DNA from 2 places in the Streptomyces sp. FXJ1.172 genome. Region 1 is predicted to be linked to the other one. Evidence: riboswitches for the same ligand, from Rfam matches in the RefSeq annotation. Region 1 holds a riboswitch; the other holds the start of a gene.
The links. Region 1 has a riboswitch for glycine ahead of gcvT (glycine cleavage system aminomethyltransferase GcvT). Riboswitches for the same ligand answer to the same signal wherever they lie in the genome.
Positions count from the first base shown of each region.

Region 2: linked by a shared signal. The riboswitch ahead of gcvP (aminomethyl-transferring glycine dehydrogenase) and the one ahead of gcvT (glycine cleavage system aminomethyltransferase GcvT) in region 1 are both predicted to bind glycine.

Region 1 is NZ_CP119133.2:3,363,054-3,371,996, forward strand. It holds gene A6P39_RS14745 (ABC transporter substrate-binding protein) at 1-158, opposite strand, end outside; gene A6P39_RS14750 (ABC transporter permease) at 229-1,236, opposite strand; gene A6P39_RS14755 (enhanced serine sensitivity protein SseB C-terminal domain-containing protein) at 1,510-2,340, opposite strand; gene A6P39_RS14760 (enhanced serine sensitivity protein SseB) at 2,520-3,311, opposite strand; gene A6P39_RS14765 (AAA family ATPase) at 3,378-4,046, opposite strand; glycine riboswitch at 4,236-4,333, shown strand; glycine riboswitch at 4,334-4,446, shown strand; gene gcvT (glycine cleavage system aminomethyltransferase GcvT) at 4,490-5,608, shown strand; gene gcvH (glycine cleavage system protein GcvH) at 5,746-6,132, shown strand; gene glyA (serine hydroxymethyltransferase) at 6,137-7,402, shown strand; gene A6P39_RS14785 (L-serine ammonia-lyase) at 7,524-8,891, shown strand; gene A6P39_RS14790 (MFS transporter) at 8,921-8,943, opposite strand, start outside.
Region 2 is NZ_CP119133.2:7,586,119-7,595,061, forward strand. It holds gene A6P39_RS34155 (DUF881 domain-containing protein) at 1-804, shown strand, start outside; gene A6P39_RS45600 (FHA domain-containing protein) at 1,289-1,825, shown strand; gene ftsR (transcriptional regulator FtsR) at 1,869-2,606, shown strand; gene A6P39_RS34170 (bifunctional nuclease family protein) at 2,682-3,155, shown strand; gene A6P39_RS34175 (MerR family transcriptional regulator) at 3,419-4,102, shown strand; gene A6P39_RS34180 (DNA polymerase IV) at 4,161-5,591, shown strand; gene A6P39_RS34185 (PRC-barrel domain-containing protein) at 5,513-5,884, opposite strand; glycine riboswitch at 6,004-6,098, shown strand; gene gcvP (aminomethyl-transferring glycine dehydrogenase) at 6,268-8,943, shown strand, end outside.

The DNA of each region.
Region 1 (8,943 bases):
TGGGCAACCTTGTTGTTGGCCGCGTCGAAGCCGGCAGCGCCGTCCTTCGAACCGCTGCCATTGCCACCGCCGCACGCCGCCGTGGTCAGCAGCCCGGCGACCACTGCGGCAGCGGCAAGGGCCTGCTTGCGCCGCCCTGAGGTGCGTTGGGTAGTCACGATCTCGGATCCTCCGGAATTGATGAGAGACCCCGTGGCTGTGCTCACGGGACGCTTGGGGTACGGCAGTTCAGCGGGAGCCCTTCGGGTCGAGCGCGTCCCGCACGCCGTCGCCGAAGAGGTTGAACGCCAGTACGGTGATGAAGATCGCCACGCCCGGGATCACCATGTACATGGGGTCCGAGTCGTAGTAGTCGATCGCGTTCGAGAGCATCTGGCCCCAGGAGGGGGTCGGCGGCTTGACGCCCACGCCCAGGAAGCTGAGCGCCGCCTCGGTGAGGATGTTGGTGGGGATCATCATCGTCGTGTACACGATGATCGGCGCCACCAGGTTGGGCAACAACTCCTTGAAGAGGATGTAGAAGCGCCCGGCGCCCAGCGAGCGGGCGGCCTCGACGTACTCGCGTTCGCGCAGCGAGAGCGTCTGTCCGCGCACCACGCGGCCGATGTAGGGCCAGCCGAAGAAGCCGATGACCAGGATCATCACGAACAGCCGCACGCCGGTGCCGGACAGCCCCAGCATGTTGTTCGGCATGACGGAGACCAGGGCGATGATGAACAGCAGCTGCGGGAAGGCGAGAAGACCGTCCATGACCCGGCTGATGACCGAGTCGACCCAGCCACCGAAGAAACCGGCCAGGACGCCGAGAATCGTGCCCAGCACGACGGCGACGAGGGCGGACAGGAAGCCGACCAGCAGGGAGACCTGCGAACCGTAGATGATGCGCGCGAAGATGTCGCGGCCGTTGACCGGTTCGACACCGAGCAGGTGGTCGCCGCTGATGCCGCCCAACGACGCCTTGGGGGTGCCGAACAGCGGGTCGATGAGGTCCTCGTGGTAGACGTCCGGGTCCTGGCCGGCCAGGTTCGTGATGACGGGCGCGAGGATCGCGATCGCGATGAGGACGAGCACCACGACGCCGCCCGTCAGGGCGAGTTTGTCCCGCTTCAGGCGCTCCCAGGCGATCCGTCCCAGGGAGCGGCCCTGTACGGCCTTCGCGTCGGCGGCGGCGACCGCCGCTTCCTCGGCCGCACCGGGGGCCGCTTCCGCGGCCGGCTCGTGCAATGGTGCCGTCATTAGGCTGGGACCCCTCTCAACCGGCGGTAACCGGCCCGCACTTGCCGCTGGTAGCGGCATCAATCAGTCCGTCGTACACAGGGGCGAGCCCCTTGAAGGGGGAGTCTTCAACGCGCCGGCGATGAGCCGCCAGCCTTGGCGGAGAATGGATGCGCAACCGTGATGCAAGCTGGCGTTTCCTGTTATGCGGACAGGAAGTTGCGCCGACCGGACGGAAGCCGGTGGGCGGGCGGGCCGGATCGCGCGGCGAAAGCGGAGGTCAGCGGCCTTGGGTCAGTAGCCGCCGGGCACCGGCGGATAGCCGTAGCCGGCGGCCGGGGCCTGCGGCTGGGGCGATGCCTGGAGTTGCGGCTGGGGCCGCGGCGGAGCCAGGGCCGCGTGGGCCTCACGGTCGTAGAACGGGTGGGCGTTGGCCCGCATCCACATCACGACCGGGTCGTAGTCGTCGGTCATCGCGACCGTCGACACCGGCAGGCCCTCGGGGACCGCGCCGACGGACTGCTGCATCATCGCGCGCACCGAGTCGACCGCGGCCGGGGAGGTGTCGTACACGTCCAGGCCGATCGCGAGGTACGGCGCCCCGAGCGCGGGCTGCACCCAGGCGCGGCGCAGGGAACGCAGGGCCGGGGTGCGGTGGGCGTTCTGCGCGAGCACCGCGTAGAACTGCGGGATCTCGATGCCGGGTTCGGTGAGCCGGAGGGGGCCGGCGGGCTGGCGGTCCAGACCGGTGGCGATGCGCCGCAGGTCCAGCCAGGGGATGCCGACGCCGCCGCCCGAGGCGTGCGGGTTGAGCCAGAGGCCGTAGTGGTCGGGGTAGAGGGTGCGGGCCACGTCGAGGCCGTCGACGACCTCGTACGAGCGGTTCCAGCCGCTGGCCGACAGCTCCTGGGCGGAGGTGACGCAGGGGGCGTACTGGAAGCCGTCGACCTCCATGTTTCCGTACTGGGCGTCCGGGGAACCGGCCTGGCCGTGCCACAGCAGCATCCAGATCTGGCCGGAGGAGGGGGTGGCGAGGGCGCGCAGCAGGGCCTCGTAGGCGTCGTAACGTCCGGGCGTGACCTGGCGCAGCGTGTGCTCCACGCTGCCGCTGTGGCTCGCGCTCACCTGTCGTGCCCTTCCTTTTGGTGGCCCGCGTCAAAGACAGCTTAAGCGCCCACCAGCTCGGGGCCTTCTGTTCGTGCGCGGGTGCGGGTGAGTGGCGCCTTTCCCGCGCCCGCGCGGCGAGGCTGCTCGGCGGACACGGCCCCGCGCCCCTGTCCCCTGGGCTGCCCCCGGGTCACGGTCTAGTGACCGTGTTGGTAGAACGGCCGGACGTTCGCCCTCAGCCACTCGGCGACCGGGTCGTCCGTCACGTCCAGCAGGACCAGGCTGACCGGCCACCCGACCGGGACCCGGCCCAGGGCCCTGCCCAGCGCGTCCATGGGCAGGGTGCGCAAGTCGCCCTCCCACTGGGAGAGTTCCACGCCCACGAACATCACCGGCTCGGCCGTCTCGATGGCGGCCAGGCAGCGGCGGGCGGTGCGGACCACGCCGGTCCCGGCGAACTCGGCGGCCGCGGCGGAGAGGAAGTCGACCGGGTCGTCCTGCCAGTCGGGCTCGAAGAGGCGGACCCGGCCGCCGGTGTTGGGGCCGTCGAGGGGGGTGCGGCCCGCGCGGCACAGCTCGGCCACCGCGGCCGGCGGGAGCGGGATGCCGACCAGCCCGTCCGGGTTCACCGCGATGCCGGCCTGCGGGGGCAGGCCGCGGGCGAACTCGACGGCGGGAGCGATGGTGAACGCCATGTGGGAGCCGGCCCCCTGGCGCAGCTGCTCCTCCGAGCTGAACACCGGGACGTAGACCTGGCCGTCGATCTCCAGCGTGGGAAGGTCGAGCGGGCCGCTGCCGGGGCCGCCGCCGTTCGGCAGCGGGATCCACAGGAAGCTGCGGCCGAGGACCTCGATGATCCGGCCGGCCGCGGCGGGTATGCCGAGGGAGGCCGCGAGGACCTCCTCCAGCTCGTTGCCGGGCCAACCGCCGTGCGGGTGGGGGTGCGCCTGTGCCGGGAAGTCCGCGGGAATGTCCGCCGGGAAGTCCATCTGCCTACCGCCTGCTGGGAACCACTGCTGTGACCATGAAGGCTAGCGGGTTGCCGTGCCAGTCCCTCACCCTGTGAACCCGATCCGGTGCAGGGCGTCCGCCGCGGCGCGGTCCAGCAGCACCGCCGAGCCGCAGCCCGCGGGCACCCCGCCCCGCTCGACCGCGGCGAGCAGCCGGGCGGTCGTACGGCGGTGGCGGGCGAAGGTGTGGCGGGAGACGCCGCGGCCGCGTTCGCGCTGGCCCTCGCGGGCCGTCTCGGGTGCCACGTCGAGCAGCAGCAGGTGCAGGGTGGCGCCGCGGCGGCGGGCCTCACGGGCGAGCCAGCCGCGCACCCAGCTGCGGGTGCCGCAGTCGTGCACGACGACGCCCTCGCCGGTGCGCAGGGCGCGGCGCAGGGCGGCGTAGTGGGCGAGGCGGACCAGGGGGCGGTAGAGCGCGTAGGGGATGCGGCCGGGCATGCGGGCGTCCCAGCGGTCGCGGGTGTCCTGGGAGTCGATGCGGTGACCTTGGACCGCGCGGTGCATCAGGGTGGACTTTCCGCTGCCGGGCAGGCCGGTGACCACCACCACGTCCCGGGGGCCGAGGAGCAGGGCCCGCGGGCTGCGGCCCGCCCGGTCGCGCAGGTCGCGCACGAGTGGGGCCGGGCGGTCGGCGCGGCGCTCGCGCGCGGGGGCGGAGGGCTGCTTCGGCACCGCGATGCCGGCGGTGGTGGCGTACGCCGAGGTCCTGTTCACCGTGATCGTCCTCCCCTGTGGCTCCCCTGCGGGCTCGGCAATCCCCATGCCCGATTCATGCAAAGAGAAGGTAATGCGCGGTGTCCTGCGGGGAGGTGCGCGTACTGCCACAGGTCGGTTACAGATGCGGCCCTGACGGGCGGGGGTGCGGCGTGCAATGATGTGGCCGCCAACTGCATACCGGCCGCTTGAATCCGCGCGGGAGAGTCCCCAGCAGCCTTCGCTGGGGCGCCGAAGGAGCAAGTTCCTCCCTTGAATCTCTCAGGCCCCGTTACCGCGCGGGCGAGGCACATCTGAAAAGCGGGCCGCTGCGACAGTGGCTCCACCCAAGGTGCAAGCCGTGATCGTCCCCGTGGCGGTCATGGCGAACCTCTCAGGTTCCGATGACAGATGGGGAGGGACGTTCCTCGCCCGTCCTGTTTGTCCTGGGAGACGACCGACCGATGAGCAGCACTGAACTCCGTCACACCGCGCTCGATGCCGTGCATCGCTCGCTCGGTGCGACGATGACCGACTTCGCCGGCTGGGACATGCCCCTGCGCTACGGCTCCGAGCGCGACGAGCATGTCGCGGTGCGGACCAAGGCGGGTCTGTTCGACCTCTCCCACATGGGCGAGATCACGGTGACCGGCGCCGGGGCCGCCGCCTTCCTGAACCACGCCCTGGTCGGCAACATCGCCTCCGTCGGTGTCGGCCGCGCCCGCTACACCATGATCTGCCGGGCCGACGGCGGCATCCTGGACGACCTGATCGTCTACCGGCTCGCCGAGACCGAGTACATGGTGGTCGCCAACGCCTCCAACGCCCAGGTGGTGCTGGACGCCCTCACCGAGCGCGCCGCCGGCTTCGACGCCGAGGTGCGCGACGACCGGGACGCCTACGCGCTGATCGCCGTGCAGGGCCCCGAGTCCCCCGGCATCCTGAAGTCCCTGACCGACGCCGACCTGGACGGGCTGAAGTACTACGCCGGCCTGCCCGGCACCGTCGCCGGCGTCCCCGCGCTGATCGCCCGCACCGGCTACACCGGCGAGGACGGCTTCGAACTGTTCGTGAAGCCGGAGCACGCCGTCGAGCTGTGGCAGGCGCTGACCAAGGCCGGCGAGGGCGTCGGCCTGGTGCCCTGCGGCCTGTCCTGCCGGGACACCCTGCGCCTGGAGGCGGGCATGCCGCTGTACGGGCACGAGCTGACCACCTCGCTCACCCCCTTCGACGCCGGGCTCGGCCGGGTGGTGAAGTTCGAGAAGGAGGGCGACTTCGTCGGGCGCGAGGCGCTCGCCAAGGCCGCCGAGCGCGCCGCTTCCGAGCCTCCGCGCGTGCTCGTCGGCCTGATCGCCGAGGGCCGTCGCGTCCCGCGCGCCGGGTACACCGTCGTCGCCGGCGGCCAGGTGATCGGCGAGATCACCTCGGGCGCCCCCTCCCCCACGCTGGGCAAGCCGATCGCCATGGCCTACGTCGACGCGGCGCACGCCGCGCCCGGCACCGAGGGCGTCGGCGTGGACATCCGAGGCAGTCACGAGCCGTACCAGGTCGTGGCGCTGCCGTTCTACAAGCGCCAGAAGTAGAGACTGGGCGCGATCGCGTCCGCCGTGGGCCCGGTCCCGTGGCCGGCGCGTGACCCTGCGCACATTCGCCCGCTCACCAGCGGCTTCAGCAGTCCCCCCTTCATCAGCACTCCCGCGCGTACAGGAGAATTCAGGCCATGAGCAACCCCCAGCAGCATCGCTACAGCAAGGAGCACGAGTGGCTGTCGGCCGCCGAGGACGGCGTCTCGACGGTCGGCATCACGGAGCACGCGGCCAACGCGCTCGGTGACGTCGTCTTCGTCCAGCTCCCGGCGGTCGGTGACACCGTGACCGCCGGCGAGTCCTGCGGTGAACTCGAGTCGACCAAGTCGGTCTCCGAGCTGTACTCGCCGGTCACCGGTGAGGTCACCGCGACCAACGAGGACGTCGTCGACGACCCGTCGCTGGTGAACTCCGCCCCCTTCCACGGCGGCTGGCTGTTCAAGGTCCGCGTCGCGGAGGAGCCGGCCGATCTGCTCTCCGCCGACGAGTACACGGCCTTTTCCACCGGCGAGGAGTCGTAACCGAATGACCGCCTTGAACACGCCCCTGCACGAGCTGGACCCGGAGATCGCCGCCGCGGTCGACGCCGAGCTGAACCGCCAGCAGTCGACGCTGGAGATGATCGCCTCCGAGAACTTCGCACCGCTCGCGGTGATGGAGGCGCAGGGCTCGGTGCTCACCAACAAGTACGCCGAGGGCTACCCGGGCCGCCGCTACTACGGCGGCTGCGAGCACGTCGACGTCGCCGAGCAGATCGCCATCGACCGGATCAAGGAGCTGTTCGGCGCCGAGTACGCCAACGTCCAGCCCCACTCCGGCGCCTCCGCCAACCAGGCGGCCCTGTTCGCGCTGGCCCAGCCCGGGGACACCATCCTCGGCCTGGACCTCGCCCACGGCGGCCACCTCACCCACGGCATGCGGCTGAACTTCTCCGGCAAGCAGTTCAACGTGGTCGCGTACCACGTGGACGCCGAGACCGGCCTGGTCGACATGGCCGAGGTCGAGCGGCTCGCCAGGGAGCACCGCCCGAAGGTGATCATCGCCGGCTGGTCGGCGTACCCGCGGCAGCTGGACTTCGCCGGGTTCCGCCGGATCGCCGACGAGGTCGAGGCGTACCTGTGGGTCGACATGGCGCACTTCGCGGGCCTGGTCGCCGCCGGTCTCCACCCGAACCCGGTGGAGCACGCGGACGTGGTGACCTCCACGACCCACAAGACGCTGGGCGGCCCGCGCGGCGGCATCATCCTCGCGAAGAAGGACTTCGCGAAGAAGCTGAACTCGTCCGTCTTCCCGGGCTTCCAGGGCGGCCCCCTGGAGCACGTGATCGCGGCCAAGGCGGTCTCCTTCAAGGTCGCCGCGAGCGAGGACTTCAAGGAGCGCCAGCGCCGTACGGTGGAGGGCGCCCGCATCCTGGCGGAGCGGCTGACGGCCGCCGACGCCCGCGAGGCCGGCGTGAACGTGCTCTCCGGCGGTACGGACGTGCACCTGATCCTGGTCGACCTGCGCGAGTCGGAGCTGGACGGCCAGCAGGCCGAGGACCGGCTCCACGAGGTCGGCATCACGGTGAACCGCAACGCCGTCCCGAACGACCCCCGGCCCCCGATGGTCACCTCGGGCCTGAGGATCGGCACGCCCGCCCTCGCCACCCGCGGCTTCACGGCCGAGGACTTCGCCGAGGTCGCGGACGTGATCGCCGAGGCGCTCAAGCCGTCCTACGACGCGGAGGCCCTCAAGGCCCGGGTGAAGGCCCTGGCCGAGAAGCACCCGTTGTACCCGGGTCTGAACAAGTAGGACACCTTTCGCGGGGCACCGCGCACACTGGGAGTACCGGCGTGCGCGGCCCGCACCGCCGTACCGCTCTTTTCCGCTTCACCCCGTCTTTTCGCTTCACCCCCGTCTTGAGGAGTCGTCCGTGGCCATCTCGGTCTTCGACCTGTTCTCGATCGGCATCGGACCGTCCAGCTCCCACACGGTCGGCCCGATGCGCGCGGCGCGCATGTTCGCCCGCCGCCTGCGCAATGAGGATCTGCTCGGCTCGGTCGCGGCCCTGCGCTGCGAGCTGTACGGCTCGCTCGGCGCGACCGGCCACGGCCACGGCACCCCGAAGGCGGTGCTGCTCGGCCTCGAGGGCGCCTCGCCGCGCACGGTGGACGTGGAGACGGCCGACGAGCGGGTGGAGGCGATCAAGGCCGCCGGCCGTCTGAAGGTGCTGGGCGAGCGCGAGATCCCGTTCTCCTTCGACGACGACCTGGTCCTGCACCGCCGCAAGGCCCTGCCGTACCACGCGAACGGCATGACGGTCCGGGCGTACGACGCCGCGGGCGCGGAGATCCTGTCGAAGACGTACTACTCGGTCGGCGGCGGCTTCGTCGTGGACGAGGACGCGGTCGGCGCGGACCGCATCGTGCTGGACGACACGGTCCTGAAGTACCCCTTCCGCACGGGCGACGAGCTGCTGCGCCTGACGAAGGAGACCGGCCTGTCGATCTCCTCGCTCATGCTGGAGAACGAGCGGGCCTGGCGCACCGAGGAGGAGATCCGCGCGGGCCTGCTGGAGATCTGGCGGGTGATGCGCGAGTGCGTCGGGCGCGGCATGTCCCGCGAGGGCATCCTGCCCGGCGGCCTCAAGGTCCGCCGCCGCGCGGCCGTCTCGGCCCGCCAGCTGCGCGCCGAGGGCGACCCGCTGGCGCACGCGATGGAGTGGATCACCCTCTACGCCATGGCGGTGAACGAGGAGAACGCGGCAGGCGGCCGGGTCGTCACCGCCCCCACGAACGGCGCGGCCGGCATCATCCCGGCGGTCCTGCACTACTACATCAACTTCGTGCCGGGTGCCGACGAGGACGGCGTGGTCCGCTTCCTGCTGGCGGCCGGCGCGATCGGCATGCTCTTCAAGGAGAACGCCTCCATCTCCGGCGCCGAGGTCGGCTGCCAGGGCGAGGTCGGCTCCGCCTGCTCCATGGCCGCGGGCGCACTCGCGGAGGTCCTCGGCGGCTCCCCCGAGCAGGTCGAGAACGCCGCCGAGATCGGCATGGAGCACAATCTGGGCCTGACCTGCGACCCGGTCGGCGGCCTGGTCCAGATCCCCTGCATCGAGCGCAACGGCATGGCCGCAGTGAAGGCGGTCACGGCGGCGAAGATGGCGATGCGCGGCGACGGCTCCCACAAGGTGTCCCTGGACAAGGTCATCAAGACCATGAAGGACACCGGCGCGGACATGTCCGTGAAGTACAAGGAGACGGCGCGGGGCGGGCTCGCGGTGAACATCATCGAGTGCTGACCTGGGCCGCACATGACGCCCGGCGCGGATCAGGCTGTGCGTCGCCCTTCCG
Region 2 (8,943 bases), 4.2 Mb from region 1:
CTGCGCAAGGAGTTGCCGGCCGAGGTGCCGCCCGTGGGTCCCGAGCCCCGGGAGACGCCCGGCGAGAAGCCGGCACAAGCGCTGACCGGACGGCAGCGGCTGGTCAAGGGTCTGTGGCCGCCGCGGTTCACCCGTGCCCAACTGATCGTCGCGCTGCTCCTGTTCGGCCTCGGCTTCGGGCTGGCCGTGCAGGTGGCCTCCAACAGTGACACCGACAGCGCGCTGCGCGGCGCACGGCAAGAAGATCTTGTGCGCATCCTCGATGAACTGGATTCGCGTACTCAGCGTCTTGAGGACGAGAAGCAGGGACTCGAGAAGCAGCGGTCGGAACTGCAGAGCAGCTCCGACCAGGCGGCGGAGGCCCGCAAGCAGACGGCCGAGAAGGAGAGGCAACTCGGCATTCTGGCGGGCACCGTGGCGGCGCAGGGTCCCGGCATCACGATGACGGTCGGGGACACGAAGGGGACGGTCAAGGCGGACATGCTGCTCGACGCGATCCAGGAGCTGCGCGCGGCGGGGGCCGAGGCGATCCAGCTCAACGGGGTGCGGGTGGTCGCGAACACCTACTTCTCGGATTCCGGCAACGGCGTGAGCGTCGACGGGAACAAGATCAACGCTCCCTATCGTTTCCAGGTCATCGGCAAGCCGGAGGATCTGGAGCCGGCGCTGAACATCCCGGGAGGAGTGGTGCAGACCCTGGAGAAGGAGCAGGCCACGGTGACGGTGGAGCGCTCGGGCAAGATCGTCGTGGGCGCCTTGCGACAGGCGAAGCGGCCTGACTACGCTCGGTCGTCCTCCCAGTGAACCGGTGGTGCATGGGGGACGTCCGGCAGGGGCATGAGGTTGCGGGGGGTCGGCGCACCGAAGGCGTGGTGCGTGGTGGAAACTGTCTGGTGGATACGGACGTTGTGAGAATGTCCGGCTCGGTCGGTGAAGGCAATCAGGGTTCGTCCTGCCCCACGGGCGGGTCTGTTTCGGTCAAGGGGAATCGCCCGTGAAGTTGTTTGCGAAGTTGTTCGGCAAGAGCGCGCGTGAGGGCAGCGACAACGCGACCGCCCGTCATCGCGCCCAGCCCGACGCGGAGGGCCAGCGCCCGCTGTTCCGGGACCAGGTCGGTGGTCCGGGCGGTGACATTTCCGGAGGTCAGGGCGGGGCGTCGGTTGACCCTGCCCAGTCCGGCGGCATAGGTTTCGGACAACCGTCAACCTCAGGTGCGGGTGGAGGGTTTGCCTCCGGCCCGTACGCGTCCAACGCCCCCGCGGGGCAGCCGCGGCAGGAGGATCCGTCCATGTCGGTCCTGGTGTGTACGAGGTGCGGTAACCGCAACGCGCAGAACGCCCGCTTCTGTTCCAATTGCGGTGCGCCGCTGCGCCCCGGAGTGGCGCCGGAGCGTGCCTCCGAGACGACGTCCACGATCTCGATCTCCGGTCTCGAGGCCTACGACGCCGAGGTGACCGGCCAGACCCAGGTGCCGATGCTGTCGCCCGAGGCGCAGGCCGCGGTCGACGCGCTGCCGATGGGCTCAGCCCTGCTGGTGGTGCGCCGTGGGCCGAACTCCGGCAGCCGTTTCCTGCTGGACGCCGACCTGACGACGGCCGGCCGGCATCCGCAGAGCGACATCTTCCTCGACGACGTGACGGTCTCGCGTCGCCATGTGGAGTTCCGCCGCTCCCCGGACGGCTCGTTCACCGTCGCCGACGTGGGCAGCCTGAACGGCACGTACGTCAACCGCGAGCCGATCGACCAGGTCGCCCTGCACAACGGCGACGAGGTGCAGATCGGCAAGTACCGGCTGGTGTTCTACGCGAGCCGGCAGGGCATCTGACCCGCCCCCGGACCGGTGTCCGGGGGGACCCCAGGGAAGGTCCATGCTTCAAACACCGAGTGGCGGTGCCGGAAGCGGTACCGCCGCCAGGGACAGTGGGCTGATGAGCATCGGCGCGGTGCTGAACGCGCTGCGCGACGAGTTCCCCGAAGTCACCATCTCCAAGATCCGTTTCCTGGAGTCGGAGGGGCTCATCGAGCCGCAGCGGACCCCTTCGGGGTACCGGAAGTTCAGCGCCGGGGACGTCGAGCGCCTGGCGCACGTGCTGAGGATGCAGCGGGACCACTATCTGCCGCTCAAGGTGATCCGTGAGCACCTGGACGCCATGGCGCGGGGAGAGGCCGTCCAGCTGCCCGTCGTCGGGCGTCAGCGCACCCATGAGGATCTTCGGGAGCCGCCGGCGGCGCCCACGGTCGCCAGGGTCGGCAGGTCCGAGCTGCTGGCGGCGGCGGACGTCGACGAGGGCGAGCTGAAGGAGTGGGAGTCGTACGGACTCGTCGTTCCCCTGGCGGACGGGGCGTACGACGCCGAGGCGGTCACCGTGGCCGCGCTCATCGCAGAACTGGGCCGGTTCGGGATCGAGCCGCGCCACCTTCGGGTGATGAAGGCCGCCGCCGACCGCGAGGCCGGACTGGTCGAGCAGGTGGTGGCCCCGCTCAAGCGCCACCGCAACCCGCAGACCAGGGCGCTGGCCGAGGCCCGTACGAAGGAGCTGGCGACGCTCACGGTGAAGCTGCACGCGGCCCTCGTGAAGACGGCTCTCGGGGTGCGGCTGCCCTGACAGCCGGGGTCCGGATCGGGCACCTGTTCCCGGCCCGACTACCCAAACGTCCCGGGCACGGCCTAGGGTTGCTGTGTGAACGAGCTCGATGTCGTAGGTGTCCGGGTCGAAATGCCCTCCAACCAACCGATCGTGCTCCTGCGCGAAGTGGGGGGCGACCGTTACCTCCCCATCTGGATCGGGCCGGGGGAGGCGACGGCGATCGCTTTCGCCCAGCAGGGTATGGCCCCCGCCCGGCCGCTGACGCACGACCTGTTCAAGGACGTGCTGGAGGCGGTCGGCCAGGAGCTGACCGAAGTACGCATCACCGATCTGCGGGAGGGCGTCTTCTACGCGGAGCTGGTGTTCGCCAGCGGGGTCGAGGTCAGCGCCCGTCCCTCCGACGCCATAGCGCTGGCCCTGCGCACCGGAACGCCGATCTACGGCAGTGACACGGTGCTGGACGACGCGGGCATCGCGATTCCGGACGAGCAGGAGGACGAGGTCGAGAAGTTCCGCGAGTTCCTCGACCAGATCTCGCCCGAGGACTTCGGCACCAGCAGCCAGTGATCACGACCGGCCGGCCACGGCGCGCGGCCGGTGAGCGAGGGCTCTCGCGGCCTCGTGCGGGCGGTGGGGCCGGGCATGTGCCAGCGGCCATTGAGGGCGTCCTACGGCCCCCCGCGAGTGCATTCGGCTAGCCTTTCCCCGCGGTGGGGCACGGGAAACCACTCCTAGGGTGATTATCACTCGGCGTGCCGAGTGTGGCGATCGTTGACGCACCCCTGGTGACTGCCTACCGTCGAGAAGGCAGGTCAAGGACGGAGGTCGGCGTGAGAACGAGCGGCGACGGTACGGCTGGGGGTGCCCCCGGACGCGGGTTCGGGGAGAGCGGTCCGTACGCTCCCCCTGGCCCTCAGCTGCGTTCGAACGGGGGTTACCCCCAACCGAACAGCGCGGTCGACCACGCTCCTCAGCGGCCGACGGTGGTGCCGAACGGCGGAGGGGCGGCGTCCATGGCATCCGAAGAGATCGGCTACCGCGGTCCCACGGCCTGCGCGGCCGCGGGCATCACCTACCGGCAGCTCGACTACTGGGCGCGCACCGGCCTGGTCGAGCCGAGCGTGCGGCCCGCCTACGGGTCGGGCACCCAGCGGCTGTACAGCTTCCGGGACGTGGTCGTCCTGAAGATCGTGAAGCGGTTCCTGGACACCGGGGTCTCGCTGCAGAACATCCGCACGACCGTCCAGCACCTCAGGGAACGCGGTTTCCGCGATCTGGAGCGGATGACCCTGATGAGCGACGGCGCCACGGTCTACGAGTGCACGTCCCCGGACGAGGTCCACGCCCTGCTCCAGGGCGGTCAGGGCATCTTCGGGATCGCCGTCGGCGTGGTGTGGCGGGACGTGGAAAGCGCGCTCTCCCAGCTGCACGGCGAACGCGTCGACACGGGCGAGACCCTCGTCGGGCACAACCCCGCGGACGAGCTGGCCCGCCGCCGCAACCGGGCGGTCTGACCGCCGGCCGCTCTCCCGCTCCAGGGCATTGTCAGTGCCGTGGTGCAGCATCGGAGGTGTGAGACACGCGCCGACCATCCTGCATCTCGACATGGATGCCTTCTACGCCTCGGTGGAGCAGGCATCCAAGCCGAGCCTTCGCGGCAAGGCGGTCGTCGTGGGCGGGCTCGGACCGCGCGGGGTGGTGGCCACCGCGTCGTACGAGGCGCGGGTCTTCGGGGTGCATTCGGCGATGCCCGTGGGCCAGGCCCGCCGGCTGGCACCCAACGCCGCGTACCTGGTGCCGCGCTTCGGGCTGTACCGGGCGGTCAGCGAGCAGGTGATGGCCCTGCTGCGGGAGCTGTCGCCGCTGGTGGAGCCGCTCAGCCTGGACGAGGCGTTCGTGGACCTGGAGGCCGGCGGGACGGCCTGGGACGAGGAGTCGGCGCGGCTCGCCGGGATCAAGCTGCGTGCGGACATCCGGGCGGTCACGGGGCTCACCGGGTCGGTGGGGCTCGCCGCCTCCAAGATGCTCGCGAAGATCGCCTCCGAGCAGGCCAAGCCCGACGGCCTGGTCATCATCGAGCCGGGCTCCGAGCGGGCGCTGCTGGGGCCGATGCCGGTGCGGACCCTGCCCGGGGTCGGCCCGGCCACCGGCGACCATCTGCGCAGGGCCGGGATCACCACGGTCGAGGAACTGGCCGAGGCGGGTGAGGACGAGCTGGTACGGCTGCTCGGCAAGGCGCACGGGCACGCGCTGTACGCCATGGCGCTGGCCCAGGACGAGCGGCCGGTGGTGGCCGAGCGCGAGGCGAAGTCGGTGTCGGTCGAGGACACCTACGACGTGGACATCCACGACCGGCTGCGCATCGCACTGGAGGTGCAGCGACTCGCCGACCGGTGCGTGGGGCGGCTGCGCGGGGCGGGGCTGTCCGGGCGGACCATCGTGCTGAAGGTGCGGCGGTACGACTTCTCGACCCTGACCCGCTCCGAGACGCTCAGAGGGCCCACGGACGATCCTGCGGTGGTCCGTGAGGCGGCCGCGCGGCTGCTGGACTCCGTGGACACCACGGGTGGGGTGCGGCTGCTCGGTGTGGGCGTCTCCGGGCTCGCCGACTACACGCAGGAGGACCTGTTCGCGCAGGCCATGCCCTCGCGGGCGGCACAGGCGCCGGAGGAGCCCGTGGCCGAGGCCGCCCCGGAGCGGCCGGAGCCCGTCGAACGGCACTGGCGCGCGGGACAGGACGTACGGCACGCCGAGTACGGCCCCGGCTGGGTGCAGGGGAGCGGGCTGGGGCGGGTCACGGTGCGGTTCGAGACGCCGCAGTCCCCTCCGGGGCGGGTGCGGACGTTCTCTGTCGACGATCCCGCGCTGGAGCCGGCCGAGCCGTTGCCGTTGGTCCTGGCGGAAACCCGGGTTCCGCTCGAGGCTCAGGACTCCTCCGACCCCGCCAGCTTGCCGAAGTCGTGGTCCGGGACCGACGGTGGTGCGGCCGTGTCGAGGCCGTAGTGGTGGTAGAGCTGGAGTTCCTGCTGGGGGGAGAGATGGCGGCCCACGCCGAAGTCCGGGGCGTCCTTGATGAGGGCGCGGTCGAAGGGGACGTGGAGGGTGCCCTCGACGAGTTCGCTCGGCTCCAGAGGGACGAACGCGTCGCGGGAGAACAGGCCGGTGCGTATGGCCGCCCACTCGGGCACACCGGTCGCGTCGTCCAGGTACACCTCGTCGACGGTGCCGATCTTGGTGCCGTTGCGGTCGAACGCCTTGCGGCCGATCAGGTTGCGCGGATCGATGTCGGTCTGCACGGTCCCTCTCCCTCCACGTGGTCGCAACTCATCCGTAAGCACTACAAAAGAGCACATTCACGGAGGCGGCCACTCGAGGGCTCGGGCGTTGACCTCGCTGGTAGTCTGACTTCGGCTGCTGAACCCGTGCGGGAGAGTCCTCCGACCACCTCGGAGGCGCCGAAGGAGCAAATCCTCCCCGGAATCTCTCAGGCTCACGTACCGCACGGACGAGGTCACTCTGGAAAGCAGGGCGGATGTCGACGGCTTCCGCTCTCACCGACGGTGAAAGCCGGGACACGTCCCGGTGAAGCTCTCAGGTTGAGATGACAGAGGGGGAGGCCGTCGGGGTACCCGCGCCGTGGTGCCCCTCGAAGGTCGCGTCAGACCAGGAGGCCTCCGCAATGACCGCCCAACGCATTCCGCTCTCCGACCTCGAGGCGGGCATCCCCTTCGAGCAGCGCCACATAGGGCCCGACCAGGAGGCGCGGGCCAAGATGCTCGCGCAGGTCGGCTACGGCTCGCTGGACGACCTGACCGCCGCCGCCGTCCCGGACGTGATCAAGAACGCCGACGCCCTCGACCTCCCGGGCGCCCGCACCGAGGCCGAGGTGCTCGCCGAACTGCGCTCGCTCGCCGACCGCAACCAGGTCCTCGGCTCGATGATCGGGCTCGGGTACTACGGGACGTTCACGCCGCCGGTCATCCTGCGCAACGTCATGGAGAACCCGGCCTGGTACACGGCCTACACGCCGTACCAGCCGGAGATCTCCCAGGGCCGGCTCGAGGCTCTGCTGAACTTCCAGACGATGGTCGCCGAGCTGACCGGTCTGCCCACCTCCGGCGCCTCCCTGCTCGACGAGGGCACTGCGGCCGCCGAGGCGATGGCGCTGTCCCGGCGCATGGGCAAGAACAAGAAGGGCCTGTTCCTGGTCGACGCGGACGCGCTGCCGCAGACCATCGCGGTCATCGAGACGCGTGCCGAGCCGACCGGTGTCGAGGTCGTCGTCGCCGACCTCAGCGAGGGCATCCCGGCCGGCATCGCCGCGCGTGAGATCAACGGCGTGCTGATCCAGTACCCGGGCGCCTCCGGCGCCGTACGGGACATCAAGCCCGTCATCGACCAGGCGCACGAGCTGGGCGCCCTGGTCACCGTCGCCGCCGACCTGCTCGCGCTGACCCTGCTGACCCCGCCCGGTGAGCTGGGCGCGGACATCGCCGTCGGCACCACCCAGCGCTTCGGCGTGCCCATGGGCTTCGGCGGTCCGCACGCGGGCTACATGGCCGTGCACGAGAAGTTCGCGCGCAGCCTGCCCGGCCGCCTCGTCGGTGTCTCCGTCGACGCCGACGGGCACAAGGCCTACCGGCTCGCGCTGCAGACCCGTGAGCAGCACATCCGCCGCGAGAAGGCCACCAGCAACATCTGCACCGCGCAGGTGCTGCTCGCCGTGATGGCCGGCATGTACGCGGTCTACCACGGGCCCGAGGGGCTGCAGACGATCGCCCGGCGGACGCACCGGTACGCCACGATCCTCGCCGAGGGCCTGAAGGCCGGCGGTGTCGAGATCGTGCACGGTGCCTTCTTCGACACCGTCACCGCGCGCGTGCCCGGCAGGGCCGCCGAGGTCGTCGCCGCCGCCCGGGACAACGGAGTCAACCTGTACCCGGCCGACGCCGACCACGTCTGCGTCGCCTGCGACGAGACCACCAACCGGGCCCAGCTGGGCGCGGTCTTCGCCGCCTTCGGCGTCGAGGGCGACATCGAGGCCCTGGACGCGAGCGCCGCGGACACCCTGCCCGAGGCGCTGCTGCGCACCGACGCCTACCTCACCCACCCGGTCTTCCACCAGTACCGCTCCGAGACCGCGATGCTGCGTTACCTGCGCAGGCTGGCCGACCGCGACTACGCCCTCGACCGCGGCATGATCCCGCTGGGCTCCTGCACCATGAAGCTCAACGCGACCACCGAGATGGAGCCGGTCACCTGGCCCGAGTTCGGCCAGCTGCACCCCTTCGCCCCGGCCGAGCAGGCCGAGGGCTACCTCACGCTCATCCGCGAACTGGAGGAGCGTCTCGCCGAGGTCACCGGCTACGACAAGGTCTCCCTCCAGCCCAACGCCGGTTCGCAGGGCGAGCTGGCCGGTCTGCTCGCCGTACGCGGCTACCACCGCGCGAACGGCGACGACCAGCGCACCGTCTGCCTCATCCCGTCCTCCGCGCACGGCACCAACGCGGCCAGCGCCGTGATGGCCGGCATGAAGGTCGTCGTCGTCAAGACCGCCGAGGACGGCGAGATCGACGTCGAGGACCTGCGCGCCAAGATCGAGCAGCACCGCGACGAGCTGGCGGTCCTGATGATCACCTACCCCTCGACGCACGGTGTCTTCGAGGAGCACGTCGCCGGCATCTGCGCCCAGGTGCACGAGGCGGGCGGCCAGGTGTACGTCGACGGCGCCAACCTCAACGCGCTGGTCGGTCTCGCCAAGCCGGGCCACTTCGGCGGCGACGTCTCACACCTGAACCTGCACAAGACCTTCTGCATCCCGCACGGCGGCGGCGGTCCCGGAGTCGGCCCGGTCGCGGTCCGCGAGCACCTCGCGCCGTATCTGCCGAACCACCCGATGCAGCCCGCCGCGGGCCCGGAGACGGGCGTGGGCCCGGTCTCGGCGGCCCCCTGGGGTTCCGCGGGCATCCTGCCGATCTCCTGGGCGTACGTCCGTCTCATGGGCGGTGAGGGCCTCAAGCGCGCCACGCAGGTGGCCGTGCTGTCGGCGAACTACGTCGCCAAGCGCCTGGAGCCGCACTACCCGGTGCTCTACACGGGTCCGGGCAATCTGGTCGCGCACGAGTGCATCATCGACCTGCGCCCGCTGACCAAGGCGACCGGCGTGAGCGTGGACGACGTGGCCAAGCGCCTGATCGACTACGGCTTCCACGCGCCGACCATGTCCTTCCCGGTGGCCGGCACGCTGATGATCGAGCCGACCGAGTCGGAGGACCTCACCGAGCTGGACCGGTTCTGCGACGCGATGATCGCCATCCGCGCGGAGATCGAGAAGGTCGGCTCGGGCGAGTGGCCC